Regions from separate parts of the Frateuria sp. GZRR35 genome, predicted to be linked through region 1. Evidence: riboswitches for the same ligand, from Rfam matches in the RefSeq annotation. Region 1 holds a riboswitch; the other holds the start of a gene.
What was found. A riboswitch is a leader RNA that binds a small molecule or an ion and turns the genes downstream of it on or off. The one in region 1 is predicted to bind cobalamin.
Positions count from the first base shown of each region.

Region 2: it holds a riboswitch for cobalamin, as region 1 does, so the genes downstream of both, btuB (TonB-dependent vitamin B12 receptor) here and ACFWZ3_RS08100 (ribonucleoside-diphosphate reductase subunit alpha) in region 1, are expected to answer to the same signal.

Region 1 is NZ_JBHZGL010000005.1:127,622-142,895, reverse strand. Features, by position in the region: gene ACFWZ3_RS08130 (ApeP family dehydratase) at 1-302, shown strand, start outside; gene fabG (3-oxoacyl-ACP reductase FabG) at 299-1,036, shown strand; gene ACFWZ3_RS08120 (M56 family metallopeptidase) at 1,595-3,490, opposite strand; gene ACFWZ3_RS08115 (BlaI/MecI/CopY family transcriptional regulator) at 3,495-3,881, opposite strand; gene ACFWZ3_RS08110 (ribonucleotide-diphosphate reductase subunit beta) at 4,365-5,372, opposite strand; gene ACFWZ3_RS08105 (hypothetical protein) at 5,633-5,851, opposite strand; gene ACFWZ3_RS08100 (ribonucleoside-diphosphate reductase subunit alpha) at 5,864-8,275, opposite strand; cobalamin riboswitch at 8,520-8,735, opposite strand; gene ACFWZ3_RS08095 (SDR family oxidoreductase) at 8,906-10,024, shown strand; gene ACFWZ3_RS08090 (DUF421 domain-containing protein) at 10,029-10,496, shown strand; gene ACFWZ3_RS08085 (hemerythrin domain-containing protein) at 11,183-11,593, opposite strand; gene ACFWZ3_RS08080 (putative bifunctional diguanylate cyclase/phosphodiesterase) at 11,590-13,413, opposite strand; gene zapE (cell division protein ZapE) at 13,568-14,674, opposite strand; gene ACFWZ3_RS08070 (alpha/beta hydrolase) at 14,811-15,274, opposite strand, start outside.
Region 2 is NZ_JBHZGL010000008.1:123,388-138,661, reverse strand. Features, by position in the region: gene ACFWZ3_RS11395 (TonB-dependent receptor) at 1-1,862, opposite strand, end outside; gene ACFWZ3_RS11390 (tetratricopeptide repeat-containing sulfotransferase family protein) at 2,458-4,164, opposite strand; gene ACFWZ3_RS11385 (tetratricopeptide repeat-containing sulfotransferase family protein) at 4,219-5,841, opposite strand; gene ACFWZ3_RS11380 (TonB-dependent receptor) at 6,110-9,181, opposite strand; cobalamin riboswitch at 9,452-9,674, shown strand; gene btuB (TonB-dependent vitamin B12 receptor) at 9,811-11,661, shown strand; gene ACFWZ3_RS11370 (efflux RND transporter permease subunit) at 11,921-15,103, shown strand; gene ACFWZ3_RS11365 (MFS transporter) at 15,107-15,274, opposite strand, start outside.

The DNA.
Region 1 (15,274 bases):
GCCCGGATGGCCTGCACGCGGTGCACCTGGCCGAATACGGCGCGCAGGCGATGGCCGTGCACGGCGCCTTGCGCGCGCGGGCGCAGGGCGTCGAAACGGTGCGTCCGGGCATGCTGGTGAGCCTGCGCGAGGTGCGGCTGGCGGTCGAGCACGTCTCCGCAAATGGACGCCTGGACGTCCATGCGCAGTGTCTCTACGCCGATGATGCCGGCGCGCAGTACACCTTCCGCGTCGAGCAGGGCGGGCAGCTGCTGGCCAGCGGCCGCGCCGCGGTGATCCATCCCGAAGGACCGATGCCATGAACACGAATCCCTCTTCCCGCCGTGCCCTCGTCACCGGCGGAAGCGGCGACCTCGGTGGCGCGATCTGCCGCGCGCTGGCGACGGCCGGCTACCAGGTGATCGTGCACGCCAACACCTGGCCCACGCGCGCCGAAGCGGTGGCGGCGGCGATCCGTGAGGAAGGCGGGCAGGCCAGTGCGATCGCCTTCGACGTCACCGATGGCGTCGCCACGCACGCCGCGCTGGAAGGGCTGCTGGCCGACGGCCCGATCCACGCCGTGGTCAGCAACGCCGGCGCGCACGACGACGCGCCGATGGCCGGCATGCGCGCCGAGCAGTGGCAGCGGGTCATCGACATTTCGCTCAACGGTTTTTTCCACGTCGTGCAGCCGCTGCTGCTGCCGATGGCGCGCGTGAGCTTCGGCCGCGTGGTGGCGGTGGGCTCGGTGGCGGGCCAGGTCGGCAACCGTGGCCAGGCCAACTACGCCGCGGCCAAGGCGGGCCTGCACGGCGCGGTGAAGTCGCTCGCGCGCGAGATGGCCTCGCGCGGCATCACCGCCAACGTGGTGGCGCCCGGCGTGATCGAGGGGCGGATGATCGGCGAGGCGTTCCCGCCCGAGCGCCTCCGCGAGATGGTACCGGCGCAGCGCGCCGGCAAGCCGGAGGAAGTCGCTGCGCTGGTGGCGTTCCTTTGCTCGGACGCGGCCGGCTACATCAACGGCCAGGTGATCGGTATCAACGGCGGCATGGCTTGACGCGATCGGGCAACGGCTGTCCCGAGCCTCCTCGCTAACGCCGGGCTCGGCCCCACTGCGGCGCCAACTACCGAGCCTTCCCCCGCGAACGCGGGGGAAGGTGCCGACAGGCGGATGGGGGCGCTTTTGGGCGATATCCGCAGGGAGCGTTTTTCGCAAGACCTCCCCCCATCCGCCCTTCGGGCACCTTCCCCCGTAAACGGGGGAAGGACTAGGCAGCTCTCCAGCCCGCGCAACGCGACGGGACTTGGTCAACCGCGGCGCCAACTACCGAGCCTTCCCCCGCGAACGCGGGGGAAGGCGCCGACAGGCGGACGGGGACGCATTTGGGCGATATCCGCAGGGAGAGTCTTTCGCAAGACCTCCCCCCATCCGCCCTTCGGGCACCTTCCCCCGTAAACGGAGGAAGGATTCGGTAACCACTCTTTTCCAGCCGGCGCAAGCGATGGGGCTTGGTCCACCGCGGCGCCAACTACCGAGCCTTCCTCCGCGAACGCGGGGGAAAGGATTCGGTAAACGCTCGTATCCGTCCCTGCAACCGCGACGGAGCTCGCCATCTCAGCCGCGGGCCGGTTGTGCCTTGCCCGTGCGGATGGCTTCCTGCAATAGCTGCTCCATCTGCTGCTCGGCCTTGTGAGTAACGTCCTGCTGGCGTTGTGCGAGCTTCTGCTGCTGCGCATCGAAAGCTGCCTGCTGCGATTCCAGTTCGCGCTGCTTTGCGGCGATGTCGTGCCGCATGGCGGCGTGCCGCTGCTCGAGCCGGGCCTGCCGCTGCTCGAGCGAACGCTGGCGTGCCTCATGCGCACGGGCGGCGGCTTCCTCCGAGCCTGCGCCGACTTCCACCGCCTCGGCAGCAAGTTCGGCTGCCTGGCCGGCAAGTTCCGCCTGTTGGCGGGCAAAGTCTGCGTCACGCTCGGCCAGCCCGGCCTGCTGGCCGGCCAGGCGTCCTTGCTCCCCGGCCAGCCTGCCCTGTTCGCTCGCCATGTCGGTCACCGGCGCGTAGATCGCCTTGGCCTGCGCGATCACAGCCGGGTCGTGCACGACATACGTCTTGTCTTCATGCCGGAACCAAACCAGGGGGTCGCCGCCACGATGCATCCGCTGCGCGGCGGACACGTCGGCCCGGGTACCGCTGATGATCGTGGTGTCGCCATCGAAGATCGCCAGGCCACTGCGCGCACCCGCGTCCATCTCGACATGCACCTGGTTGCCGAAGCTGGCCAGGCCCGGCGGCGGGGGCGGCGGGGGCGAGGGCGGAGCCGGCGGAGCGGGGGGCGCCGGCGGCAGCGCGGGAGGAGCCGGTGGTGGCGGCGGCGGGATGCGGACGTGCGCTGCCCGGGTGGCCGGTGTCGGCCGTGCAGCGGGTGACGCAGACGCCGCGGGCGCCGGCCGTGCTGCCGGAAGCGGCGTCGCAACCGGTGTTGGGGTGGCTGGCGCAACCGCACTGCCGGCGGTGACGCGGTAGGGCACCACGCCCGCCACCGCGATCGCAACAAGCAGCAGCCAGCCGCGGCTGCGGCGGGAAGTGGCCTCGATGTGCTGCAACATGGTCAGTCGCCTCTTGAGGTTGTGGAACGTGGGGGACGCACCGGCCAGGCCGGAGGGGAGCGGTGTGGCCACGCCCAGCCGCAGCAGCAGCCGACCGTAGGCCTGTGGGGCGCCGCCGGTCGCAGCGAGCGCCTGGGCGTCGCAGGCGGCCTCGCGGCTGAGCGCGTATTCGCGCATCGCCCAGGCCACCAGCGGATGGAAGAAGAACAGCCGTTGCGCCAGCGCGGGGATCCACCCCAGCCACAGGTCGCCGCGGCGCAGGTGCGCCAGTTCGTGCGCGATGGCCATCGCCGTCTCCTCGTCGGAGAGGCGTGCGTCGGCCGGAAACAGCACCAGGGGATGCCAGGCACCGAGTACCTGCGGCGAGCCGATGCTCGGCGAGAGCGCAAGCTGTGGCGCGCGGCGCAGGCCCAATCGCCCGGCCAGCGCCTGGCAGGCGCCCTGCCAGGCCGCTGGCGCCGGCTGTGCCCCGATACGGGCCCGTGCGACACGCCAGCGTTGACGCACGACCTGTGCGATCTGCAGTGCCACGCCGCCGAGCCAGGCCGCAAGCAGCAGCGCAGCCCATGGGAATGGCGGTTCCTGCGCGGGCAGGTCGGTGGCCGCGGTCGTCATCGGCGTCGTGTGGGTCGCCATCGGCAGCATCACGACCGGGGGCGCGCGCGTGACCATGACCGGCGATTCCTTGGGCGCCGGCAGCCAGTGCAACTGCAACGGCGCGTGCCAGGCCAGGCCCAGCACCAGCTGCGCGCCGACCAGCCACCAGAGCATGCAGCGCACCGCGGCCGGCAGCCGCGGGAGCAGGCGGCAGACCAGGGCAACCGCGCCGATCAGCAGGCACGCCTGCGCCGAGGTCCACAGCAGACGGGCCGAAAGCGCGTCGAGCAAACCGGCAAAGAGAGACATGGCTTTAGGACTCCTTGCGCCGTGACTGCAACTGCGCCACCAGCGCCTCCAGTTCAGCCAACTCGGTGTCGCTCACTTCGGCGCGTTCGGACAGGTAGGCGACGAACGGCGAAACCGAGCCGCTCAGGGTTTTCTCCACGAAACTGCCGACCGCGTGGCGCATGGCCTCGCCGGGCGCGGTCGCCGGGCTGTAGCGGTAGACGCCACCGGCCTGGCGGCGCTTGAGGTAACCCTTGCCGCGCAGGCGCTCCATCATGGTCAGCACGGTCGAGCGGGCCAGGCCACGCGTTTCGCCGAAGCCGGCGGCGACCTCACCGACCGAGGCGGGGGCGTGTTCGGCCAGGTAATGGAGCAGGGCGAGTTCCTGGTCACCGATGGTGGGGCGGGGCATGGCGGCTTTCCTGACTACAGTTGTAGTCAAGCTAGCGCTGACTACATTTGTAGTCAATAGGTCGATGGTTTAGCGGATAAGGCCCCCTCGTCCCTGTGGAGAGCGGGCTGGGCCCGGTTGGCTCCCTCTCCCCCAGCACTTATCAGGGATGGGGGAGAGGGCTGGGGTGAGAGGGCACGGCTTGCGGGGAGGGCCGGCGGGAGCGCTGCGGAAAAGCCTCGCCGTTTCGAATACCCCGGCGAGCCCCGGCCCCTCACCCCAACCCTCTCCCCGCAGGGGAGAGGGAGCTGGGAGGTCTATGGCAGGGGGATGTGGGGGCCGCCGGTAAAGACCGTCTGCCGCCCGCCGAGTGCGTGCACTCCCGGCCATCGATGCCGCGCGGATGCCGGCGTTCGATGCCGGTAATCGACAGCAGCGGGCTGTGGGCAGCACGTCACCCAAGCCAGGCTCATCGGTGCCTCGCGCATGCGAGACATGAGCCTCTCAGAACGCCATGTCGAACGCCACTTCGCCCTGCACGCCGACCTGGTAGGCCGACACCCGCCGTTCGAAGAAGTTGGTGACTTCCTGCACGTCCTGCAGGTCCATGAAGTCGAACGGGTTGGTGGCGCCGTATTTCTTCGGCAGGCCGAGCTGCACCAGGCGCTGGTCGGCGCAGTACTCCAGGTACTGGCGCATGTCCTTGACCGACAGCCCGGCCACGCCGCCGGAGAGCACGTCGTGCGCGAATTGCGTCTCGCAGTCGATGGCTTCCTCCAGCATCTGCTCGACCTGCAGGCGCAGCTCATCGTCGAACAGCTCAGGCTCCTCCGCGCGCACGGTGCGCACCACTTCAAAGGCAAAGGCCATGTGGCCCGATTCGTCGCGGAACACCCAGTTGGTGCCGGAGGCCAGCCCGTGCAACAGGCCGCGCGAGCGCAGGTAGTAGACGTAGGCGAAAGCGGCGTAGAAGAACAGGCCCTCGATGCAGGCGGCAAAGCAGATCAGGTTCAGCAGGAACTGCCGGCGCTGCTCGCGGGTTTCGATGCGGCGCAGATGGTGGACCGAATCGATCCACCGGAAGCAGAACGCGCCCTTGGCGCGGATCGAGGGAATCGCCTCGATCGCCGCGAACGCCTTGTGCCGCTCGGCCGGGTCGGGAATATAGGTATCCAGCAGGGTCAGGTAGAACTGCACGTGCAGCGCTTCCTCGTACAGCTGGCGCGAGAGGTACATGCGCGCTTCGGGCGCGTTGACGTGCTGGTAGAGGTTGAGCACCAGGTTATTGGCCACGATGGTGTCGCCCGTGGCGAAGAAGGCGACCAGTCGTTGGATCAGGTGGCGCTCGGCGGGCCCCATTTTGCCGTTGAGATCGTTGAGGTCGGGCGCGAAGTCGACCTCGTCCACCGTCCAGGTGTTGCGAATGGCGGCGCGGTACATCTCATAGAACGCCGGGTAGCGCATCGGGCGCAGGGTGAGGGCGTAGCCGGGGTCGAGCAGTTGGCTGGTCATGGGTGTGCCTTTGATTCTTCTTTCTCCCCTTCGGGAGAAGGTGCCCGAAGGGCGGATGAGGGTGCGGACCTTGCGCGGGATTCGGACGCACGGTCCTTCGGCTTGGGCGGTGCGCGCTTACGCGCGGGGCGAGCGCGCTTCGTGCACGCGGACACCCTCCTGTAGGAGCGCACCCTGTGCGCGACCGGACGTCCAGACTGCGTCGTTCGTGGTAGGGGCCGTACCCTCACCCCCGCGGTGTCCCGGTGGCAGAAAGGCTTTCAGACCTCGTAGTCGTCGTGGACGAACTTGCTGATGTACGTGGCCAGGCCCTCGCCCGCTTCCGCCAGGATCTGCATGTTCCGCACGTGCTCGGCACCCGCGCTGGCTGCCGAATACCGGTAATCCTTGCCGTTGACGAACCAAACCTGGATCCAGTCGGCGCCCAGTTCGTAGGCGACTACCCCCGAATGGCCGTCCAGATTGCGATATGGCTGCATGCGCCTCTCCCATCACTGGCAGGCCTCGCAATACTCCGGATTCTCCAGTGAACAGAACACCGCTGCGCTCGCCTGTTGCTGGTCCGGCGCGGCGACGGTGGTCTTGGCGATCTTCGTCGCCGGGCGCGAGCGCAGGTAATAGGTGGTCTTGATGCCCGCCTTCCAGGCGTACATGTACATCGAGGAAAGCTGCCCGATGTTTGGATTCTCCATGAACAGGTTCAGCGACTGGCTCTGGTCGATATACGCCCCGCGCGCGGCGGCCAGGTCGATCAAGGCCTTCTGCGGCAGCTCCCATACGGTGCGGTAGACCTGGCGCAGGCGCTCGGGAATCGCCGCGATGCCCTGGATCGAGCCCTCGGCCAGCTTGATCGCGTCGCGCACCTCGGCGGTCCACAGCCCCAGTGTCTTGAGCTCCTCGACCAGATAGCGGTTGACCACCAGGAAGTCGCCCGAGAGCGTCTCGCGCTTGAACAGGTTGGACACCTGCGGCTCGATGCACTCGTAGCAGCCGGCGATCGAGGCAATGGTGGCGGTGGGCGCGATGGCGATCAGCAGCGAGTTGCGTAGGCCGCCGGCCTGGATGCGCGCACGCAAGGCATCCCAGCGCGCGGAGTCGCTGACTGACGCCTGCGGCCAGTAGTCGAACTGCAGCTCGCCGCGGGCGGCGCGGGTCTGGCCGAAGCCCGGGTGCGGGCCGGCCTGCTCGGCCAGCGTGCAGGACTCGTCCAGCGCGTGGAAGTAGATTTCCTCGGCGATGCGGGTCGACAGCGCCAGCGCCTCGGCCGAGTCGAACGGCAAGCGAAGCTGGAACAACGCATCCTGCAGGCCCATCACGCCCAGGCCCACGGGACGCCACTTCTGGTTGGCGCGCCGGGCCGTCGCGATCGGATAGAAGTTGAGGTCGATCACCCGGTCGAGCTGCCGCACGGCGGTGCGCACGGTGTCGGCGAGCTTGTCGAAGTCGAAGGCGCCATCGCCGAGGTGGCGCGCCAGGTTGATCGAGCCCAGGTTGCACACCGCCGTCTCGTCGGTGCCGGTGACTTCCAGGATTTCCGTGCACAGGTTGGACAGGTGGATCACGTTGTCCGGCTCGGCCGTCTGGTTGCCGGTGGCGTTGCAGCGATCCTTGAAGGTCATCCAGCCGTTGCCGGTCTGCGCCAGCGTGCGCAGCATGCGCGCGTAGAGCTCGCGCGCCTTGACCGTCTTCACGGCAAGGCCCGCCGCTTCCGCGTCGCGGTAGGCGCGCTCGAAGGCCACGCCCCACAGGTCCACCAGTTGCGGCACCGCCTTCGGATCGAACAGCGACCAGTCGCCGTCGGCCTCGACGCGGCGCATGAACTCGTCGGGGATCCAGTTGGCGAGATTCAGGTTGTGCGTGCGCCGTGCCTCGTCGCCGGTGTTGTCGCGCAGCTCCAGGAACTCCTCGACGTCGGCGTGCCAGGGCTCGACGTACACGCAGCACGCACCCTTGCGCTTGCCGCCCTGGTTGACCGCGGCGACCGAGGCATCGAGCGTCTTCAGCCACGGCACCAGCCCGTTGGAATGGCCATTGGTGCCGCGGATCAGCGAGCCGCGCGAGCGCACGCGGGTGAACGCCAGGCCAATGCCGCCGGCGAACTTGGACAGCTTGGCGACGTCCGCGTACTTGTCGTAGATCGCTTCCAGCGAATCGGCCGGCGAGTCGAGCAGGAAGCAGGAAGAGAGCTGCTCGTGCGCGGTGCCCGCATTGAACAGTGTGGGTGAGCTGGGGATGTAGTCGAGCGAGGAAAACAGGCGGTAGAGCTCCAGCGCCTCGCCCACGTCGTTGCCGCCGAGCGCGCAGGCGATCCGCATGAAGAAGTGCTGCGACGTCTCGATCACCTTGCGCGTCTGTGGGTGGCGCAGCAGGTAGCGGTCGTACACCGTGCGCAGGCCGAAGTACTCGAAGCGGCGGGTCGCGAGCGGATCGATCGCGTCGTTCAACTTGCGCGCGTGCGCGGTGACGAAATCGCGCAGGCGCGCGTTGAGCAGGCTTAAGCTCGCGCCGCGCGCGATCGACTGCGAGAAGCTCTGGATCTCCTGCCCGCGCACTTCCTTGTCGATGTAGGCGCCGAGCAGGCGCGCGGCGAGCTGGCCGTATTCGGGCTCCTCCGCGGTGAGCGCGGCGGCGGTACGGATCGAGAGCTGGTCCAGCTCCGCCGTGCTGGCGCCGTCGTACAGGCCGCCGATGGTTTTCAGCGCCACGCGCAGCGGGTCGACCGCGTGCAGACCATCGGCGTTGCGCGTTACCGCGCGCACGATCTTGTTGACGTCCACGCTTTCGGTGGCGCCGTTGCGCTTGGTCACGCGCATCTGCGCGGGACTGTGCGGAGGGGTCAGGGCAAAGCTGTCGTCGGCATGCGCGGGCGTGCCTTCGGGGGAAGGAGTGTCGAGGGTGTCCATGCGGAAGCTCCGGAAGGGAAGCCGCCGCGCCGATACGGAGGAGAACGCACCGACGCGACGGTTCCGAAAACGTCAAACGCCTGCTCCCGCGCGCAGGGCCTGAGGGCTCGCTTCCGATGGACGGCACGCCCCACGCGGGCGCCAGAACGCCCGCATGCGACGCGCCTCCCCGCGGAAGCGGTCACCCGCGCTGGGTCGCGACAGGGTCGGGCGGCCGCGTCTCATGGAGCGCGACCGCCGGCCCATGGGGCCCGGCGTGCCGGCAGGTCTTCGGACTCGCGGACACCGGATCGTTCGATCCGTCCTACTTGCCCTCGCTTCCCAGGCGCTGCGGCCCAGTGCATGTGAGGACGTTCGTTTCCGCTTACCGCTGCGGGGCAGTTCCGGATTCGCACCGGATTCCCTTTTAAGCCCGACCGACAGTCGCGTCTGGACGGGCACCGACGAGACACAACATATCGGGGAGGTTGGCGGCGGTCAACCCATGATTTAGTGGTGCGAAGCTGAGGTCGAGTCTGCCGCCGACATCCCGGCTACACCTATTTGTAGGAGCCCGCTTGCGGGCGATGCTTTGGATGCAGGGGCACAAAAGCGTCGCCTACAAGTCGGCTCCCACGGGCTGTCCGACGAGTGCTGACAACGCCGCGCTCACCTGTCCGCCACGAGTGCGTGCCTATCGTCGCGAGCCATACCCAGCCACAACGGGAGCGGATGATGGCCACGACGAAAACCGCCAGGCGCGGCACCGGCACCGGCACCGGCAAGGCGGTAGCGAAAGAGCGGCAGGTGCAATCGCAGATCGATGCCGAGGACAAGCAGAAGCAGAAGGCCAAGGCGAGCAAGTCCGCGAGCAAGAAGAGCGCCGCCAAGAAACAGCCCGGCCAGACCAGCCCTCGCCCCAAACCGCGTCCGCCGCTGCCCGAGCAGCATCTGAGCAAGCCCGGCAAGGAGGCGAAGCTCAAGCCCCGCCCGCAGTTCGAGGCGCCCGACTACCGCGGCAGCGGCAAGCTCCAAGACATGGGCGCGATCATCACCGGCGCCGATTCGGGCATCGGCCGCGCGGTGGCGGTGTTGTTCGCGCGCGAGGGCGCGGACGTGGCGGTGGTGTACCTGTCCGAGGACGAGGACGCGCGCGAAACCAAACGCTACGTGGAGAAGGAGGGCCGCCGCTGCCTGCTTATCCGCGGGGACGTAAAGGATCCAGACTTCTGCGAGCAGGCGGTGCAACAGACCGTGGACGAGTTCGGCCGTCTGGACGTCCTGGTGAACAACGCGGCGTTCCAGGAACACGCCGACGCGCTGGAGGACATCACCGAAGAACACTTCGACCTCACCATGCGCACCAACATCTATGGCTATTTCCACATGGCCAGGGCGGCGCTGCCGCACCTGCACGAGGGCAGCGCGATCATCAACACCGGCTCGGAAACCGGCCTGTTCGGCAACGCGCACCTGCTCGACTACTCGGCCACCAAGGGCGCGATCCATGCCTTCACCATGTCGCTGGCGAGCAACCTGGTGTCGCGCGGCATCCGCGTCAACGCGGTGGCGCCGGGCCCGGTGTGGACGCCACTCAATCCCGCCGACAAGTCGGCCAAGCAGGTGGCCAAGTTCGGCCAGCAGAACCCGTGGGGCCGACCGGCACAACCGGAGGAGCTCTCGCCTGCGTACGTGTTCCTGGCCGCGCCCAGCTGTTCGAGCTATATCAGCGGCGCGATCCTCCCGGTGATGGGCGGCTCGACGGGCTGACGTCATGCACCTGTCGGACCCGTGGTGGGTGTATGCGCTGCGCGGGGCAGGCGTCTACCTTGGCCTGCTGGTCCTGCTGCGGCTGCTGGGCAAGCGCTCATTCGGCGAGATGACCACCTTCGACATCGTGGTGCTGATGCTGGTCGGCGGCACCTTGCGCACCGCGATCATCGGCGACGACAAGGCGCCGCTGGCGGCGATCATCGGCGTGCTGGCGATCTTCCTGCTGGACAAGGGCATCGCCTGGACCTGCGCGCGCTGGGCCGGCCTGGACCGGCTGGTCGAGGGCAAGGCCAGCCTGCTGGCGCGCGACGGCAAGGTGATCGAGGGCTCGTTGCGCAAGCACGACATGTCCGAGGAAGCCTTCCGCCGCGTACTGCGCGAGAAAGGCTTGCGCGAAGTGGGCGACGTGGCTGAAGTGCGGCTGGAGGCCAACGGCAAGATCAGCGTGCTGAAGGCCTCGAAGCAGTAGCCCGGGCGTCCGGCCGCGAACTGTCGCCAACTCCGGGTGCCCGCGGTAAAGCGGCGGCAGCTCCTCCAGGAGCAAGAGGGATCACCAGGCAAAGTGAAGTGCGCGCAGCGCTTATCCCCCGCCGGGCTTAGTCGCCATCTCTTTTGGGAGGTTCGCCGCAGGCGAGCCAAGTCGCGGGGAGACTCGCAAGAACGACAAGTAAGGCAGCGCTCTCGCAGGCATTCCCGCGAGCCCCGGCCCCTCACCCCACCCTCTCCCCGGAGGGGAGAGGGAGCCAAGTGCGGCGCTCCGGCACCCAAACGCGCAAGCCCTCTTGCCTCAGCTCCCGAGCGCCCGCGGTAAAGCGGCGGCAGCTCCTCTAAGAGCAAGCGACTGACCAAGCAAGGCGAGGCGGTACCTAGCTCTTATCCCTCACCGGGCTTAGCAGGCCATTTCTTTGGTTACTTTCTTTGGGCCAGCAAAGAAAGTGACCCGAGCGCCGGCAGGCGGTCGGAAGCCCGCGGCAGGCGAGCCCAGTCGCGGTGAGGCCACGCAAGGGCGACAACCAATGCAATCTCCGGACGAAACAGTCCCGCGAGCCCCGACCCCTCATCCCAACCCTCTCCCCGGAGGGGAGGGGAGCAGAGCCAGCGCACAACCTATGCTCCCCGCAAGTAGCGCTTCGGCGATGGCGGCCCGAGCCCACCCTAGATCGGCGGCAGGCCGGTCGGCTCGCAGTGCGCTTCGTAGGCCGGGTACAGCCGACCTTCCTCGCGACCGATGCGCTGCTGCAACACGGCCAGCAACTGACCCAGACTGCGCGAGAACGCCTGCGGTTCCGCACTGCCTTCACGATAGGTATCGAAAAAAGCGAGCAACGCAGGCGTGAGCTGCTGCATCTCCTCGGCGTAGCGGCTGGCCAGGACGGACGTGGAAGGGTTCGCGTGCAGGGCCGGGTAAAGCCGGCTGTCCTCCAGACTCAGGTGCGAAAGCATCGCCTGCCTCGCCTTCTGCAGCCGTTCGCGGCCTTCCGGACCAGTCAGCCCAAGGCGTTGCAGTTCGTCGAGCAGGGCGTACAGCTGCGCATGCTGGCCACGCAGGATGTCGGTCAACCTCACGGAGCGCCCTCGCCATCGACCTGATGCCAGTCGGCCGTGCGCTCCAGCCAGGGTGGCACGGCGGCGGCCGGCAGCGGGCGCGAGACGAAGTAGCCCTGCACCTCGTCGCAGTCCATGCGGCGCACCGCGTCGTAGATGCGCCGGGTTTCCACGCCCTCGACCACCACCCGAAAACCCAGGTCGTGCGCCAGCGCCGCGGTCGAGCGCACGATTGCTGCATCGTGGCGGCTGGCGTCCATCGCGCGCACGAAGGACTGGTCGATCTTCAGGCAGGTTGCCGGCATCTGCCGCAACGAGGCGAGATTGCTGTAGCCGGTGCCGAAATCGTCGATGGCAATGCCCGCACCGAGCTCGCGCACCGCCGCCAGGTGGCGGCGGGTCGCGTCGTTGTGCGCCAGCAGCGTGCTCTCGGTGAACTCCAGCTCCAGCGTGCGCGGCTCGACGCCGTAGCGGGTCGCCACGTCCTGCAGTCGCGTGACCAGGTCCGCGTCGAAATCGGCGTTGGAGATGTTGAGCGACAGCCCCACATCGCAGCCGGCGCGGCGCCACGCGGCCAACTGGGCGACACCGTGGTCGAGCACCCAGCCGGTCAGCGAGCGCATCAGGCCGGCGCGTTCGGCCAACGGCACGAACTGGCCCGGCGGTACTTCGCCCAGGGTCGGGTGGCGCCAGCGTGCGAGCGCCTCCATGGCGATGCAGCGGCCGTCACTCAGGCGTACGCGCGGCTGGTAATGCAGGTAGAGCTCGGTGCGCTCGGTCAGCGCGGCGGCCAGCTCGGTGACCAGGAAAAACTCCTGGCGGTGCCGTTCGTCCTGGCTGCGCTCGTACAACGCCCAGCCGCGCGGGTTGCGCTGGGCAGCGTAGGAGGCGCTCATCACCTGGCGCAGCGGATCGGAGCCGTCGAGCTGGCGCACGTCCAGGTCGAGCAGGCCGACGCCAGGCTGCAGGGTGAGCGGGATGTCCAGGCAGTCGAACGGTGTACGCAGGCGGGCGACCAGCGCGTCGAGCTGGGTGGTTTCCAGGGGTTTGTCGCCGTCGGGCAGTACCGCGGCGAAACGGGTGACGCCGACCTGGTAGAGGTTCGTGCATGGCGGCATCCAGTCGAGCACGCGCGCGGCCACGGCGCGCATCAGCTCGTCGGCATAGGGGAAGCCCATCGCGCGCACGAAGGCATTGAAGCGCTCCACCGGCGCCACTTCGATGGCAATCAGCCAGGCGCGCTGCGCGCCGTTCTTGTGGCGGCTGCGCAGGTCTTCGAAGAACGCGCTGCGGTGCGGCAGCTGGGTGACCGGGTCGGTGCGCCCGAGGTAGCTGCCCAGCACCACGCCGGCACCGGCCAGTCGGGCGGCATCGCGCAGGGCGGCCAGTCCGGCCTCGTCCAGGCCGCTGCGCGGGGGATGGTCCATCACGCATAGCGCGCCGACGTGCCTGCCGCTTAGGGTGAACACCGGTTCGCAGGCGAAGAAACGCAGGGTGGCCGGCGAGGGGCCGGTCAGGGGTGGCGTGTCGCGATAGCGCGCGTCGGCGGCGATGTCCGGCAGCACCTGGCCGGCACCGCGACGCGCGGCTTCCAGATAGAGCGGGTGCAGAACATGGGGAGTGCGCGGCCCGGCATCGCGGCTGTACCAGTAGGCGCTGCCGCTATCGAGCACCAGCGCGACCATCGCCACGCCCAGCGACGCGGAGGCGAGGTGGGCGACCGAATCGAAGCCCGGAACGGTGTAATGGTCGCCCGCGGCCAACGGGCCTGTCTCGTCGCTGGAGGCGGATTCCCCATCCAGGGCGGTCGCCTCCAGCGCGTGCTCCACGGTCGTATGCATGGCGTTCTCCCTCCGGCCGACCTGGTGGGAACCGCTTGTAACCCCTCCGGCCAGAGTACTTCGGCGGCGTCGACGGCCGCAATGCGGAAAAAAGAAATGCGGCGGGCGATGAGGCTCCTGCTGGAACCAGCCGTTCGTTCCTGCAGCTGAAGGCCTATTCGGGGCGGTGCGGTAGCGCCAGGTATTCCTCGCTCTGCATCTCGATCAGCCGCGATTCGGTGCGGCTGAACTCGGCGCGGTGGCGTTCGCCGTCGTACAGCTCGGTGATCGGCGCGGCGGCGGACAGCACGAGCTTGACGTGGCGGTCGTAGAACTCGTCGACCATCAACAGGAAGCGCCGCGCGGCGTCCTCGCTGTAGATCGAGAACTGCGGCACGCCGGACACGATCACCGTGGGCACCCGCCGCGCCAGCGCGATGTAGTCGGCCACCGCGCGTGGGCCCTCGCACAGCGCCTCGAACTCGAACCACAGCACGCCCGGCGCCTGCCGGCGCAGCGGGATCGGGCGGCCATTGACGTCCAGCGTGCCGCCCTCGTGTGCTTCGCCCTGCGCCTGGCTGGCAAAGATCCGCGCCAGCGCGCGCTCGGCCTCGGCGCCCGGCGGGGTCAGGTAGACCGGCGCCTGGGTCAGCGCGCGCAGGCGCCAGTCGCGTGGGGAGACCATCTCCACCACGTGGCAGTGCCGCTCGATCAGTGCAATGGCGGGCAGGAAGCGCGCCCGTTGCAGGCCGTCGCGGTAGAGGTTCTTCGGTGGCGTGTTGGAGGTGGTGACCAGCGCCACGCCGCGACGGAACAGGGCATCCAGCAGGTTGGCCAGGATCATCGCGTCGCCGATGTCGTTGACCAGGAACTCGTCCAGGCACAGCACGCGGCAGCGCCCGGCCAGGCGTTCGGCGACGTCCTCCAGCGGATCAGCGCGCTCGCCCAGTTCGCGCAGGTGTGCGTGCACCTCGCCCATGAAACGGTGGAAATGCCGGCGCAGCGCCACGCCGTGCGGCAGGCTGGCGGCGAACAGGTCCATCAGGAAGGTCTTGCCGCGGCCGACGCTGCCCCACAGGTACAGGCCCGGCACCGGCGGACGCTCGTCGTCGCCGAACAGCGATTTCAGTCGCCCGAAAAGCCCGCCGTTGTCCGGCGTGGCGCACAGAGCCGCGTGCATGCGGTCGAATTCCGGCAGCACGGCGAGCTGCGCGGGGTCGGCTTCCCAGCGATGGGCAGCGACGCCGTCGTGGTAGCGGGCGGAAGGGGTGAGGTCGGTCATGGAGCGGGGGCGGCCAGGGCATGCGTGGATTGCTCCTCTCCCTGCCTGCAGGGAGAGGCCAGGAGGCGGGTGTCCACGTTGGCGTGGGCCCCCTCCCCGACCCTCCCCCGTACGCAGGGGAGGGGGGATGAGCAGGTCATCCCGTGCGCCGTGGCGGCAGCCACGGCTGCACGGCATGCTTGACCGCGCCGCGCAGGTCCATCAGCCGGCGATGGAAGAAATGGCTGGTCTCGGGCATGCGCACCACGTCGGGTTCGACCGGCAGGCTCTCGATCCAGTCGAACACGGCCTGCGGCTCGACCACTTCGTCGGCCTCGCCCTGCACGATCAGCCAGGGGCACTGCGGCACGTCGATGTCGGTCAGCGCGAAGCGCCCGGCCGGCGGTGCGATGCTGACCAGCGCCGCGGCGCCCAGGCGCGCGGCGTTGCGGATGGTCACGTAGCTGCCGAAGGAGAACCCGGCCAGCCACAGCACGTCGTCGGGGCGGACGCGGCGCACCCAGGCGACTACCGCGGCCAGGTCCTCGCCTTCGCCGTTGCCCTCGTCGTAACTGCCTTCGGAGGTGCCGGTGCCGCGGAAGTTGAAGCGCACGGTGTCCA
Region 2 (15,274 bases), on a different contig from region 1:
TAGATCTTGAACGAGGAATCGCCGTTGACGTCCCAGCTGACGCCGATGCGCGGCTCCCACTGGTTCTTCATGTCGACGAAGGCATCGCCGCGATCGTTGTAGTTGGTGAAGTGGTCGTTGCGCAGACCCACCTTCAGCAGGACGTTGGAGGAGACCTGCCAGGTATCCTGGATGTACCACGCCTTCTGATCCATCGACATGCTGGTCTGCCAACCGATCTTGTACTGGCGCACCGTGCCATTGGAGCGGTAGGACCAGAAGTAGTCGATCGCCGGATTGAACGGGTTGATCTGTGACTGGCCCTGGTTCGTGGCCTCGTAATGCATGTTGTCGATACCGACGGCCAGGTCGTGGTCGCCCAGGCGGTAATCGAAGTCGACGCGCAGCCCGTGGGTGCCGTTGGTGGCGTCGCTGGACAGCCAGCTGCTGTTGGTCTGGGTGTTGCTGATGCCGGTCGGCGGCGTACCCGCCGGAACCTTGGTCGGATCCTGGTACTGCGGGTTGGAGATGAACGGCAGCTCGCTGTGGTTGCCGTAGATGTTGGGATTCTTGAAGTCTGCCTTGCCGTAGACGATGCTCAGCGTCGCATTGTCAGTGATGTAGCTGGTGAAGTGGCCGATGTAGAAGTCGGCGTTGTCCTTGGTGATGTCATTCGGGGCCGCGAACGCACCTGGGGTGAGCGTCGCGTAGTCGAAGTAGTAGGTCGAGCCGGTGCCGGTGGTCTGGTTGTTCTTCAGCGCGGTCAGCTCGAGAACGTTGTTGTCGGTAATGTTCCAGTCCAACTTGCCGTAGAACTTGGTGTTCTTGTCGCGGTTGTAGGACACGCGCTCGGTGGTGTCGGTACCGACCGTGGTGTAACCGGTCTTGGTGGTTTCGGCGGCCAGGAACATGAACAGCTTGTCCTTGATCAGCGGACCGCCCAAGTAGGCCGAATAGACCGTTTCCCATTGTTTGTTGTCACTGCGGTACTGATGCAGCGCGCCCACCAGGTCCGGATCCGCCCACTGGTATTCGAGGGCTCCCGTCGGCGGCGGCAGCGCACCACTGGCGTAGTAGCGGTTGCGCGGGCTGGCCTGCAGATACTTCGGTTCCCACACGACCTGGCCACCAAAGTGCCATTCGTTGGTGCCGCGCTTTCCGATCTGGTTGATCACGCCACCATCGGAACGACCGTACTTGGCGTCGTAACCGCCAGTGAGGGTTTCCTGCTGGTCGATCGCACCATAGGGCAACTGGAAGCCGCCGATGTTGCGGTACGGCTCGCCGGTGTTGTAGCCGTTCACGTAGTACGCGTTTTCGGAGACGCTCGAACCACCGAAGGCCACGGCGTTGGCAAAATAGCTGCTGCCCTTCACGGTGCCCGGAGCGAGCAGCGCGATGGCCTCGGCGCTACGGGTCACCGGCAGCTTCTGCAGGTCGGCCGCGGTGATGATTGTGCTGGAGTTGACGCTGGTTACGTCGATGGCGGGCAGCGCGCTGGCGACCACCTGCACGGTGCCGAGGTTCTGCGCGTTCTCCGCAGTCGCGGCGGCAAACGGTACCTGGGTACCCGCGCCCGGCGAAACGCCGACGTTTTCCTGCGTGGCGAGCACTTGGCCATCCTTGCGCAGGGTAACCGTGTAGCGACCCACCGGCACGGTGACCGAATAGCGACCGCTCGCATCCACCGCGACTTCTCGGGTGGCGCCTCCGGCGCCCTGGACGACGACGGTCTCGCCTGCGGCGACCGGAGCTGTACCGAAGATGGTGCCGGTTGTGGACTGGCCGTGCGCGAGGCCGGTCAAGCCTAGTCCCAGGGCCAAGGCCACGGTCAAAGCGGTCGGGCGTGGCAATGCCCCGTGCAGTTTATGAAGCTTGTTCATTTAGCGATCTCCCCAAAGCGGCCGTTAGCCGGGCCATGAAAGTCCTGGCAGAAGAAAGGCCAAACCCATGCTTCCTAACCGACATCGCTGCGATAGGTGTCGGCACCCCAGCGGGTTTTAGCCGCAACCAACACTCGGCTGCGGCCTGAAGCTAGCTCTGCCCGAGATGGAGTGTCAACTTTTTTTTAATCATCTCACCGTTCATGAGATGCTTATATTCGTGCAGAGAATGTGAAGTAAGTGCCGGTCGCCTCAGGGTTTTTGTCGATCCGGTGGATAGCCGTATTTAATGGATAGAGTTAAGCGGAGTGCCACTCCGCACTCTCCAGCCGAAGTTAATCGCATGTATTTTTAATGAATAGAGCTTCACCGCATACCGCAGCGGTTTTGCTCCGCATGCAGTGGCGCACGGCGGCGCGAGTTCGGCAGGCGCGATACATCGGTTGGCTGCGTTACGTGGGCTTTCGTCCCGCTTTGGCGCCCAACCCCGGCTGATTCTGTGGCCTGTCGACCACGGGTGCGTAACCGAACGCACGCCTCGGCGATCGCGCTTTCAACGCCAACGCTATTTTTGATGGCGTCGCTCCCTGCGTACTTAAGCAAGCGCCCGCTGCAAAGGCCCAAGATATTTTGCGTAGTGCTGCCACTCGCCCACGGAGCGAGAGTGAATGGGCTCGCGTACTTGTGTACTGCTCTGCGTGGCTACCGGGTCCGTATTGCGCTCCGGATGGAGGCATCCTTCCTCCAGATCCAGACCACAATGGACCAGCACGCGGTGAAGCGTCTCGCTGGGTTCAGTCACGAGCGCCGCGTAGGACACATCCAGCATGGCGCCGGGAAATGCGACGCGCCAATGATCAGTAAGCCGTGAATACTGTTTGTAGTAGTGCGCCAGCGCTTGCTGCTCGTAGCAATAGGCCGACGCATTGCCAAACATGACCTTGAGGTTGGAGAAACACACATCCATGGGGTCACGCACCATGTGCAGGATGGGCGCGTGCGGCAGCGCTTGACGGATGAACGGCACCATGCGCACGTTGATGGGCAGCTTGTCGATGTAGAACTGGTGGCCGCGCGCTCGCCAGGCTGTCTGGCGGATATAGCGCGCACCCAGTTCCGCAAAGTCGATATCGGCGGCTCTTTCGATCATCCGAAGGAGGCCCTGCACGCCTGCGGGAGGGGCATCGGTCATCCACCGGAGCTGGCTAAGGAAGTCATTGATCTCGCCCGCGGAGGCCACCTGCGAATGGGCCGCGAGCATTTGGTTGAGCAGCGTCGTTCCCGATCGCGGCATGCCCACGATGAAAATAGGTGTGGGACCGGCAAGTGGCGCCGCTGCCGCCGGGCGATCCGTCAGTTTGCGCGAAGCCTGGATGAGCGCATCGATCGCCGCCACTTCGCCCGACGCGTTGTAGGGATTGAGCTTGTGCATCAGTGCATTGCTGCGTTCCAGCGCGGCCCACGCCTCGTCGTGGACGCCCAGATCGTCAAGCACCTTGAACACGGCTGATTCGAATTGCGCGCGAACGTAACTCGCGCGCGTCCCATCGGGCACTGGAAGCCGATCGAGGCAACCACGCAACAGATCCAAGTGGTTGGCTGCCGGCGTCTGCGTCCGCAGGTTCACCAGCATGACGGCGGCGTCTCCCAGGTCGGGCCAGTGATGGAGGCAACTCGCCAGAATTCCTTCCGCTTCAGTCAACTTTCCCGAACAGCGCAACAACATGGCGTGGAGGTACCGGTCGTCAGCCCCATCGACTCCCGCGGCGACCGCTCTTCCCATCAGGGAGGTCGCGCTCGATACGTCGCCGATCATCCAGTGCAGGTGCGCCTGCTCGGCAAGAACCGACGCAGGCGGCTGGGGTGCACGGGCCAAATGATCCAGGCAGGCACGCGCCGCCTCCACTTCGCCAAGCATCAGCAGGCGAACCGTCAGTTGCGCGATGAGGGGGACATGGTTGGGCAGCAAGGGCACCGCATCCAGCAGTTGTCGGCTTGCCGCCTGCAGATGGCCCTGCCGAAGCAAAACGCTGGCCATCTCGATACGTATGGGCACGTCGCCCGGAGTGCGCTGCAGCAACGATTCCAACGCCATTCTTGCCGCGTCCCATTGCTGGGCATCCATGTGGAACTTGGCCTGGCGCCTGAGCTCAGTGATCACCGCCGTACTGTTTTCTGTCATGAGAAGAAGGCTACTCAACGCCATGGGGTTCGACAAATGCGCCTGCCGTGTTGTGCAGCTGGACGGCGCGCTGCCGGCTTCGATACGCGGAATGGGCTTTTTCGGCGTCGTGGTATGCATGAAGCGTGTGCAAGGAACGGGAGCCGTGCCCCATGGTCTCGCTTCGACCGATGGTTACTTACGAAACCGCATGGCGTGTATATGGCGGTCAAGCGCACTCTGCAGGTCGGAAAGCTGGGTGGCATAACTACGCCATTGGCCAAGTGCGCGAGTGTGTACCGGTTCGCGCACCTGCACGCTGCTTGGCGTTGCAACGGGCGTAGCGTTGCGCTCCGGAGACAAGCAGCCCGGTTCGAGTTCGAGGCCGCAGTAGTCAAGGACCTGGCGAAGGGTAGCCTCTGGCTCCTGCACCAGAGCGGCATACGAAACATCGAGCATGGCCTTGGGCAGGACCGTCCGCCACTGGTCTGCCTGGCGCACATACTGGGCGTAGTAGTGCGCCATTGCGTCGATATCGTAGCTATAGGCCGAGACGTTGCCGAACATGGCCTTGAGATTGGAGAAGCACACATCCATTGGTTCACGCACGATGTGCAGGATGCGCGCATGTGGAAGCGCGTGTCGGATGAAGGGCACCATCTGGATATTGGACGGCAATTTGTCGATGTAATAAGGGTGTCCCTTCGCGCGCCATTGGGTCTGTTTGAGGTAGCGCGCGCCCAGGTCCGCAAAATCGATCCTGCCCACGCGCTCGAACGCCTTTGCAAGCGCTCGTGCGCCTGCCGGCGCGACATCGGCGGCCCAGAGAAACTGACGTTGGAAGTCATTGATCTCGCCCGCTGAAGCCACGCGCGAATGATTTGAGAGCATGCGCTCCAGTAATGTCGTGCCGGATCGCGGTAGACCGACGATAAAAATCGGGATCGGGCCATCTGCCTGTCCTGCGGCGCTCGCGGCCGCCGCGATGGCGGCGGGCGCGCCAATGAGCGCCTGGGTAAGCGCCTCTTCCGCGGCGGCATCATAGGGATTGAGCGCCTGCATCAATCCGTTGCTGCGCGCCAGGGCCGACCACGCCTCATCGTAACGTCCCAGGTCGTCCAGCTCCTTGAAAAGCGCGGCCTCGAATTCCGCCCTGACATGATTGTCGTCACGGTGATGGCTGCCGACAGGGATGCGAGCCAACTGCGCGTGCAGGAAATCGAGATGGTGCGTATCGGGCGTCTGCTTCTGCACGTTGGCCAGCGCCATGGCAGCGCCTCCGAACAGCGGCCATCGACGCAGGCAAGCCTCAAGCACCTCCCTGGCGGCAACCAGCTCGCCGCTGTACTGCAGCATCATGGCGTACTGGAGATGGGCGTCCGGTTCGTCCGCGCCCTCGGCGATGGCGCGCTCGATCAGGCTCCTCGATTCGCCGATTTCACCAAGCATCCACCAGAGCCTCGATTGCTCCGCGAGCGTATGGGCGGGTTGTCCGCGAATCGCAGTGAAGCGGGAAAGGCAGGCGCGGGCGGCCAGAGTCGCTCCGCCGGTGAATAACCCACGCACGAGCTCGATCATCGTGGGGACATCGTCCGGTGGTGTCCTGGCGACATGCATCAGCTGCTCGGTCGGGGCACGCAGTTGCCCCTGCCTGAACATGACGTTGGCCAGCCCCATGCGCGCCCGTGCATCATGCGGCGCCAACTGTACAAGTGACTCCAGCGTCGCCTGCGCAGCAGCCCATTGCTGCGTGTCCATGTAGTGCTGGGCGCGCCGGTGTCGCCGATCCTGTGCCATCGAAAGATTGGGTGTATTCATCGAAGTGATTGTCCATTATCGAAGGCGCCTGCGTCCGGCTCCGAGAGCGCATCTTCCATTGAGCCCCCGCGCCCGGGTTTGCGTCGGCTTTCGGCATATCCAGACCTGTCTTTGGAAGGAATATCCCTACGTCAGGTCCAGCCGTTGGCGGCTTCCTGTCCATGGCACGACCGGTTTTCGCCTTGCCGAGCGCAACGGAAAAAAAAGGCGCCACCTTTTCAGGTGGCGCCTTTGGCGAATCTAACTGCAAATTCGCTTACTGGCCTGATCAGAAGTCGTAAGACACCGACAGACGCATGTACCGCGGCGGATCGAAGTAGAGGCCCTGACCGTAGGTGTTGGACACCGTGAAGACGGACGAGCGGCTCTCCGAACGCGGGTCAAGCTGCAGCGGCTTCTGTTCGTTCAGCACGTTGTACACCTCCAGCTGCAGAGCGAGCTTGCCGTCTGCGAACGAGGGGGTGTAACGCACGCTCAGGTTCAGCTTCTTGGTCCACGGCGTGAAGCCCGTGTCGCCGAGCCTGGACGGCTGGCCGAAGCAGAAGTGGTAGTCCGAACCGTAACCGGTCGGATCCTCTTCGTTCGGGCCATAGAAGCCAAGGCACTCCTTCGGGGTGCCCGACTGCGCCAGCAGGACGCCCGACACCAGCCACTCAGGCGTGAACTGGTACGCGCCGCGGATGCGGATCTGATGGCGACGGTCGTTCGACAGATAGCCGTTGCCGTACTGCATCAGCTGCCAGGAATCCCAGTTCTCGGTCTTGGAGACGTCGCCCTGGCCAAAGTCGGAACGCACCTGGCCTTCCGTGTTGCCTTCGTTCTTCGACCAGGTGTAGTCGATACGGCCCTGCCACTTGCCATCGAACGGATGCTCGAGGTACAGGTTCACGCCCTTGTAGGTGCGCTTGGCCTTGTAGTCGTAGCCCCAATCGGCGGCCGTCATGGTCACGTTGGTGTAGGTGCCATCGACGTCGCTCTTGAGCGCGAACGTATTGGTGCCACCCGGGTTGAACAGACGGCAGTACGGGTTGACCAGCGCACCGTAATAGTCGTCCGGGTTCAGGCCCATCGACTCGAGCTTGGGCACGAGGCTGCCGAACGGATCGCACTCGTCGTCGATCGCGGTCTTCAGTTCGCGGTAGGTCACCTTGGCGCCGTAGACCCAATCCGCACCAAGCGTCTTGTCGAAGCCCAGGATGTACTCGTCCTGGTACTGAGCCTTCAGGTCGAGCGCCGAAACCTGGCGAGCGTCCTTGGGATCGCCGGTCTCGAAGTTCGAGGACACGGGGCCCGGACCGGCCGGATTGCCGTCAGCCGACGGAACCGGCGTGAGGTCGAGCGGAATACCGTTCGAATCCATACCGCCATAGGTGTAGTACTGGCGGGTGAAGGTCGACCGGTTGGCGGCGCGCTCGGCAACGTTGTTCGGCAGCGCGAGGTAGTAGCGGCCGGCGTTGCCGTAGACCTTGAAGCTCGAGTCGCCGTTGACGTCCCAGCTGGCGCCCAGACGCGGCTCCCACTGGTTCTTTTCGTCGACGAAGGCAATGCCGAGGTCGTTGTAGTTGGTGAAGTGGTCGTTGCGAACGCCGATGTTCAGCTGCAGGTTGTCAGTGACGTTCCACACGTCCTGCAGGTAGTACGCCTTCTGGTCCATCGTCATGCTGGTCTGGACACTGAAGATGTACTTGGCGACGTAGTAACCCTCGCCACCCGGTGCGCCGACGTTCAGCGTGGTGCTGATGTTCTTGGAAGGATCGGTCGCATGCGAGTAGATCCAGGCGTAGCCCGGGCCCGACATGGTCTGGCCCTGGTTCTTGGCCGTGTACTGCATATTGTCGATACCGACGGCAAGGTCGTGGTCACCCAGGCGGTAGTCGAAGTCGACGCGCAGACCGTCGGTGTGATTGGCCGCGTCCGGCGAATACACGTAGAAACCGCTCTGGTCGTTGGTGACGAACGGGCCACCGTACGCCGGGTTCTGGTTGGCCGAACCCGAAATCGCCGGAAGCTCGCTCTTGTTTCCGTAGACGACCGGGTTCTTGAAGTCGCCCTTACCGTAGGTGACGCTCAGCGTGGCGTTGTCACCGATGTAGCTGGTGTACTTGCCGATCAGGAACTGGGCCGAGTCCTTGTTCACGTCGTTGACGTAGGAGAAGGGCCCGGAGGTCAGCGTGTCGTAATCGAAATCGTACGCCGCGCCGCTGCCCGTGCTCTCCTCGCTCTTCAGCCCGGTCAGCTCGAAGACGTTGTTCTCGTCGATGTTCCAGTCCAACTTACCGTAGAAGTGCGTCTCGTGGTTGCTGTAGTAAACGTCGTTACCACCGATCGACTGGATGTTGCGCCCCTTCGTCTTGTTGGTCTCGGCCGACACGAACAAGTACAGCTTGTCCTTGATCAGCGGACCGCCGACGTAAGCGGAGTAGATCGTTTCCCAGCTCTTGTTCTTTTGCTTGTAACGGTACAGCGTGCCTTCCAGCTCGGGGTTCTCAACCTCATAGCCCGCCGGAAGCTCGCCAAAGGTCGGGTAATAGACGTTCTTGCCACCTTCGGCAAGGAAACGCGGCGCCCAGGCAATCTGACCACCGAAGTGCCATTCGTTGGTGCCACGCTTACCGATCTGGTTGATCACGCCGCCGTCGGAGCGACCGTACTTGGCGTCGTAGCCGCCGGTGAAGGTCTGCTGCTGGTCGATCGAACCGTACGGCAGGGAGAAGCCGCCCGTGTTGCGGTAAGGCTCACCGGTGTTGTAGCCGTTGACGTAGTAGGCGTTCTCGGTAACGCCAGCGCCGCCGAACGACACGGCATTGCCAAAGAAGCCACTGCCCTTCACCGCGCCAGGAGCAAGCAGCGCGATCGATTCGGCGCTACGGCCCACCGGCAGCTTCTGCAGGTCGGCAGCAGTGATGATGGTGCTGGAGTTGACGCTGGTGACGTCGATGGCGGGCAGCGCGCTGGCAACCACCTGGACTGCGCCCAGGTTCTGCGCGTTCTCTGCATTGGCAGTGCTGAAGGAGACGGACGTACCACCGCCCACGGCGATGCCGACGTTGTCCTGGGTCGCGAGGACCTCGCCGTCCTTGCGCAGGGTGACGGTGTAGCGGCCGACTGGCAGGCCATTGACGACGAAGCGGCCGTCCGCATCAACCGCGACTTCGCGGGTGGTGCCGTTCGAGCTCTGCACCATGACAGTCTCGCCGACAGCGGCCGGAGCCGTGCCGAAGATGCTGCCGGTTGTGGCCTGGCCGAAGGCCACACCAGTGAAGCCCAGACCCATGGCCAAAGCCAGCGTCAGGGCAGTGCGACGGGGCTGAGCCCCACGCAGCATGTAACCCTTGTTCATTCAAAATCTCCCCAGATCGACCCACAGACGAGTCTTGTAAAAAGCCGGGCGCGAGCTTTCGAGGCCAGCGTACCGACACCAACGACAAACGCTTCCTGTCCCGACATACGACTTATCGGACACGCCCCAGCGCTTCTTCGTTTACCTGCAAATCACAATACCGCAACGATTCGCTTGCCGAACGTAGCGTCGCCACTAACGGAATGTCAACCTTTTGTTAGCACTTTTCAGCAATGACCTTCGCTGTTGGGGAGCTTGGCTTTCCGCGTTAACATTCCGCCCGTTTTGGGTGTCCCTTGGCTCGCACCAAGGGATGAAACGGGAAGCCGGTGCGTTGTGCGATGCACAACAAGGCCGGCGCTGCCCCCGCAACGGTAAGCGAGTCGAACGGACGGCCCACGCCACTGTGCTTTGAGCATGGGAAGGCGCCGCCCGGCAGGCCTCATCGCCTGCGCCCGCGAGCCCGGAGACCGGCCCGAAGCGTTTGCCTGGTGGACCTGCGGTGGGCGGGCCGGACCTCGTGCGTGGCCCCGTGCCTGCCCGTCGCTCCTGTCCCCCGCCTCCGGTCGCCAGCTCATCCACGCTTGAGGCCGTGCGTGGGCGCACGGCCTAAGGACACACACCTCACCATGAAGAAGACCTTGCTTGCCGCCGCCTTGTGCGGCAGCTCGTTCGCCGCGCTGGCGGCCGACGCCACGGACCCGGCCGCGCTGTCGCCGGTGATCGTCACCGCCACGCGCACGGCGATTACCGTTGACGACGCGCTGTCGTCGGTCAGCGTGATCACCCGTGATGACATCGACCGGCTGCAGCCGGTCTCGCTGATCGACCTGCTCCAGGGGCTGCCCGGCGTGACCTTCGCCCAGGCTGGCGGGCTGGGCCAGCAAAGCTCGCTGTTCCTGCGCGGCACCAATTCCTCGCACACGTTGCTGCTGATCGATGGCGTGCGGGTCGGCACCGTGAGTGCCGGCATCCCCGCCTTCGACCAGTTGCCGCTGGACCAGATCGAACGCATTGAAGTGGTACGCGGACCGCGCTCGAGCCTTTACGGTGCCGATGCCATCGGTGGCGTGATCCAGATCTTCACCCGGCACGGGCCGCGCAACGGCAGCCTGGCGCCGTCGATGCGCCTGGGCACCGGCAGCCGCGGCTACGCCGACGGCCAGTTCGGCCTGGCCGGGGGCGACACGCACGCCTGGTACAACCTGAGCATCGGCGGCCAGTACACCCGCGGCATCAATGCCTGCCGCGTCGGCGCGGGTACCGTCTTCGCCGGCTGCTTCACCGACGAGCCGGATGCCGACGCCTACCGCAACCGCAACGCGCTGGCCAACGCCGGTTACCGCTGGGACAACGGCACCGAGCTGACCGCGACCTGGCTGCGCAGCGACAGCCGCGTGGAGTTCGACGGCGCGCCCTACGGCAACCAGCATCACAACCGCCAGCAAGTCGCCGGCGCGCAACTGGGCTTCGCTCCGCTGGCCGCCTGGAAGGTCACGCTGGCTGCCGGACAGAGCCTGGATGAGCAACGTACCGACAACGACGGCGTGTTCATGCGCTACGGCGATTCGCGCCGCAGCCAGGCCTCCTGGCAGAACGACCTGAGCCTGGCGGACAACCAGTTGCTGACGCTCGGCATCGACTGGCAGCGCGAACACCTCTCCAGCGACACCGGTTATCTCGACGACAGCCGCAGCGACACCGGCGGGTACGCGCAGTACCAGGGGAGTTTCGGCCGCCATGAGATCCAGCTGTCCGTGCGACGGGACGACAACCAGCAGTTCGGCGGCCATACTACCGGCGCGGCGGCATGGGGCTACGCCTTCGATCACGGACTGAAGCTGTCGGCCAGCTGGGGCAGCGCGTTCCACGCACCGACCTTCAACGACCTGTATTACCCCTACGGCAGCGGCAACCCCGACCTGCAGCCGGAGACTTCGCGCAGCGCCGAAGTGGGTCTCGCGCAGCAGAAGGCGACCTGGCATTGGGCACTGAACGCCTACCAGACCACCATCGACCAGCTGATCTCGCTGGACGCCAACTACTTCCCGCGCAACATCAGCCGCGCGCGCATCCGCGGACTGGAGGCCCAGGCCGGCACCGAGCTGGCGGGCTGGCGGGTGGAGGGCTACCTGACGCTGCAGCGTCCGGAAAACCGCGACGGCGGCGCCAACGATGGCCACCTGCTGCCGCGCCGGCCGGAGCGCACCGCGCGGGTGGAGCTCGACCGCCGCTTCGGCGCCTTCGGCGTGGGCGCCACCGTGCTCGCTGCCGGCGCGCGTTACGACGATCTGGCCAACCAGCGCCGGCTGGGCGGTTATGCGACCACCGACCTTCGCGCAAGTTACGCGTTCGCAGGCGGCTGGCAGGTGGAAGCGCGCCTGGCCAACGCATTGAATCGCCGCTACGAGACGGTCTACTACTTCAACCAGCCAGGGCGAAGCTGGTATCTGACGCTGCGCTACACGCCCGGGGGTTGAGCTTCGCGCCAGCCCGCCCCGTCCGCCCTTCTGGCAACTTCCCCCCGCAATCGGGGGAAGCTATGGCTGTCGACTGATCCGGCCCTGTCTTTCGGCAGGGGCCGGACTTCAGGCACATCCTTGCCGCAGGCCGGGAGGGCATAACGTGCGGCATGACCTTGCCCATCCTCTGGCCCACGAACCGCGCGGCGGCCTCGCGCTACGCTAGCCGTCCCGGCGCGGTGTCTGTGACGCGCCTTCCCCGCGGTACGGACGCCCCGTGAACATCTTCGCCCCCCTGATCCGCCGCCCGATCGGCACCTCGCTGCTGGCCCTGGGCCTGACCCTGGCTGGCCTGTGGGCCTACCTGCTGCTGGGCGTGGCCGCACTGCCTTCGCTCGATTTCCCCGGCGTCTACGTGATCGCCAGCCAGCCGGGCGCAAGCGCGCAAACCATGGCCACCACCATCCTGGCGCCGCTGGAACGCCACCTGGGCCGCATCCCGGGCGTGGACGAGATGTACGGCAACGCCACCGAAGGCCAGGCCTCGGTGATGGTGCGTTTCACTTTCGACCGCACCGCCGACAGCGCCGCGCGCGACGTGCAGGCGGCGATCAACGCCGCGGCGCCCGACCTGCCCTCGGGCATGCCCGGGCCGCCGCAGTACTTCAAGTTCGACACCGCGCAAATCCCGATCCTGTTCATCACCCTGACCTCCTCGGGGATGCCGCAGGACCAGTTGTTCGACCTTGCCGACACCCTGCTCAAACCGGCCGTCTCGCAGATCCAGGGCGTGGCGCAGGTGCAGGTGTTCGGTGGCACGCCGCACGCGGTGCGCATCGAGCTGGACACCGATGCACTGGCCGCCAAGGGGCTGACCGCCAATGACGTGGCCAACGCGCTGCGCGCGGCCAACGTCACCTCGCCGCAGGGCACGCTGAGCAACGGCCGCACGCAGATGACCGTCACCGCCAGCGATGGCCTGCAGACACCGGACGAGTTCGCCCATCTGCTGATCGCGATGAAGCATGGCGTGCCGGTGCGCCTGTCGGATGTCGCCCGCGTCTACGGTGGCCAGGAAGACAAGTACCAGGCGGCCTGGTTTGCCGACGCCAGTGGCAGCGCGCGCACGGTCGGCCTGCAGATCGCCAAGCGCCCCGAAGCCAACGCGGTGGCCACCGTGGAGGCGATCCGCGCCAAGCTGCCGCAACTGCGCGCCTCGCTGCCGGCCAGCATCCAGATGCACGCGGTGTTCGACCTGACCCAGACGACCAAGTCGGCGCTGCACGAGGTCGAGGTCGCGCTGCTGATCTCGATCGTGATGGTCGTGCTGGTGATGCTGGTGTTCCTGCGCCGGCTGCGGCCGACGCTGATCGCCACGCTGAGCGTGCCGCTGTCGCTGGCCGGCGCATTCGTGGCGATGTGGGCGCTGGGTTACACGCTGAACACGCTGTCGCTGGTCGCGCTGGTGCTGTGCATCGGCTTCGTGGTCGACGATGCGATCGTGGTGATCGAGAACATCGTGCGCCACATGGAACACGGCATGCCGCCGCTGCAGGCGGCGCTAACCGGCGTGCGCGAGATCGGCTTCACAGTGGTGTCGATCACGCTCTCGCTGGTGGCAGTGTTCGCACCGCTGCTGTTCGGCAACAACATGCTGGTGATGCTGCTGCGCGAGTTCTCGGTAACGCTGACCGCGGCGGTGGTGATCTCGGCGATCGTCTCGCTGACGCTCACGCCCGCCTTGTGCGGGCGCCTGCTCACCGCCGAGCCGGCCAACCCGCGCCCGCCCGGCCGCATCGAGCGCGCCGTGGAGAACTTTGATCGCGCGCTGCTGCGGCTTTACGAGCGCTCGCTGGACTGGGCCATGCACCATCGCCGGCTGATGCGCTGGCAGCCGCTGATCCTGCTGGTACTGACCGTCGTGCTGGGCATTGCGGTGGGCAAGACCGCCGGCGGCACCTTCATGCCCGACGAGGACACCGGCCAGCTGCAGGCGCAGGTCACCGCCGACGCCAACGTGTCGCCCGAACTGCTGACCGAACGCGTGCAGCAGGTGGCCAGGCTCATCAAGGAAGACCCCGCGGTCGCGGACATGCTCACCATGCTCGGCGGCAACGGCGGCGGCAACGGTGCGGTCGGCAACTCGGCGCAGATGTTCATGGACCTCAAGCCCCGCGGCGACGCCCCGGGCGACCGCCAGGTCGGCGCCAAGGAGGTGGTCGAGCGCCTGTCCAAGCGGCTGGACAAGCTCGCCGGCGTCGAGGTCGAAATCAGCATCGCGCAGTTCCTGGGCGGCGGCGGCAGCGGCGACAAAGGCGGCCAGTATGAATTCCAGCTGGTCAGCGACAACGGCGGCGACCTGCAGCCGTGGACGCTGAAGATGGTCCGTCGCCTGCGCGACACCAAGGAGTTCCGCGACGTCGGCAGTGACTTCGACCAGGCCGGCAAGCAGCAGATGCTCAAGGTCGACCGCGAGACCGCCGGCCGCCTGCACGTGAGCATGGGCGACATCGATTCGGCGCTGTACAACTCGTTCGGGCAGAACCCGGTATCGGTGATCTATTCGGACATCAACCAGTACCGCGTCGTGCTGACCTCGGCCAAGGCCGAGTCGATCAGCCCGCAGGCGCTACTCAACATCCACGTGCGCAACAGCCGCGGCGAGATGATCCCGCTCTCGGCGCTGGCGCGGATCGAACCCAACATCGCGCCGATGCGCATCCGCCACCACAACCAGCTCGAAGCCGCGACGGTCACCTACAACCTGGACAAGGGCGTGGACCAGCAGCGGGGCGTCAAGCTGGTCGAGCAGGCGGCCTTTGCGGTGCACCTGCCCGACGGCATCCGTGTCGACTTCACTGGCGCCAATCAACGCCTGCAGCAGGCCAAGTCCAACGGCCTGATCTTGTTGCTGGCCTCGATCCTGGCGATGTACATCGTGCTGGGCATCCTCTACGAGAGCCTGGGCCATCCGCTGACCATCCTTTCCACGCTGCCGGCCGCGGGCATGGGTGCATTCCTTGCCATGCTGGTGACGCAGACGCAGCTGTCGCTGATGGCGATCATCGCGATCCTGATGCTGATCGGCATCGTCAAGAAAAACGCGATCCTGATGGTCGACTTCGCGCTGGTCGCCCAGCGCGAGCGCAGCCTGCCACCGCCGGAGGCGATCCGCGAAGCCGCGCTGGTGCGCTTCCGCCCGATCACCATGACCACGCTGGTGGCGATGGGCGCGGCGCTGCCGCTGGCAATCGGTTTCGGCATTGGTTCGGAAATGCGCCAGCCGCTGGGCATCGCGATCGTCGGCGGCCTGCTGGTGTCGCAGTTGCTGACGCTGCTCAGCACGCCGGCGATCTACCTGTGGGGCTACGACCGCAAGATCCGCAAGGCCGCCCGGCGCCAGCGCCGCGAGGAGAAGAAGCGGCTCAAGGCGCTGGGCCGGCAGCAGGCCGCGAGCTGAGCCTCAGGCGGGCGCGCTCTGCGGGCGCGCCGCGCCGATGCCGCGCAGGGCCGGGCTGGCCAGGCAGCCGAGCGCGATCACGCTGAGCGCGAGCCCGGCACCGGCGAACAGCGCGCCGAGCGACACCAGCTTGAGCAGGCTGCCGGCCACCGCGGCGGACACCGGCCCGAT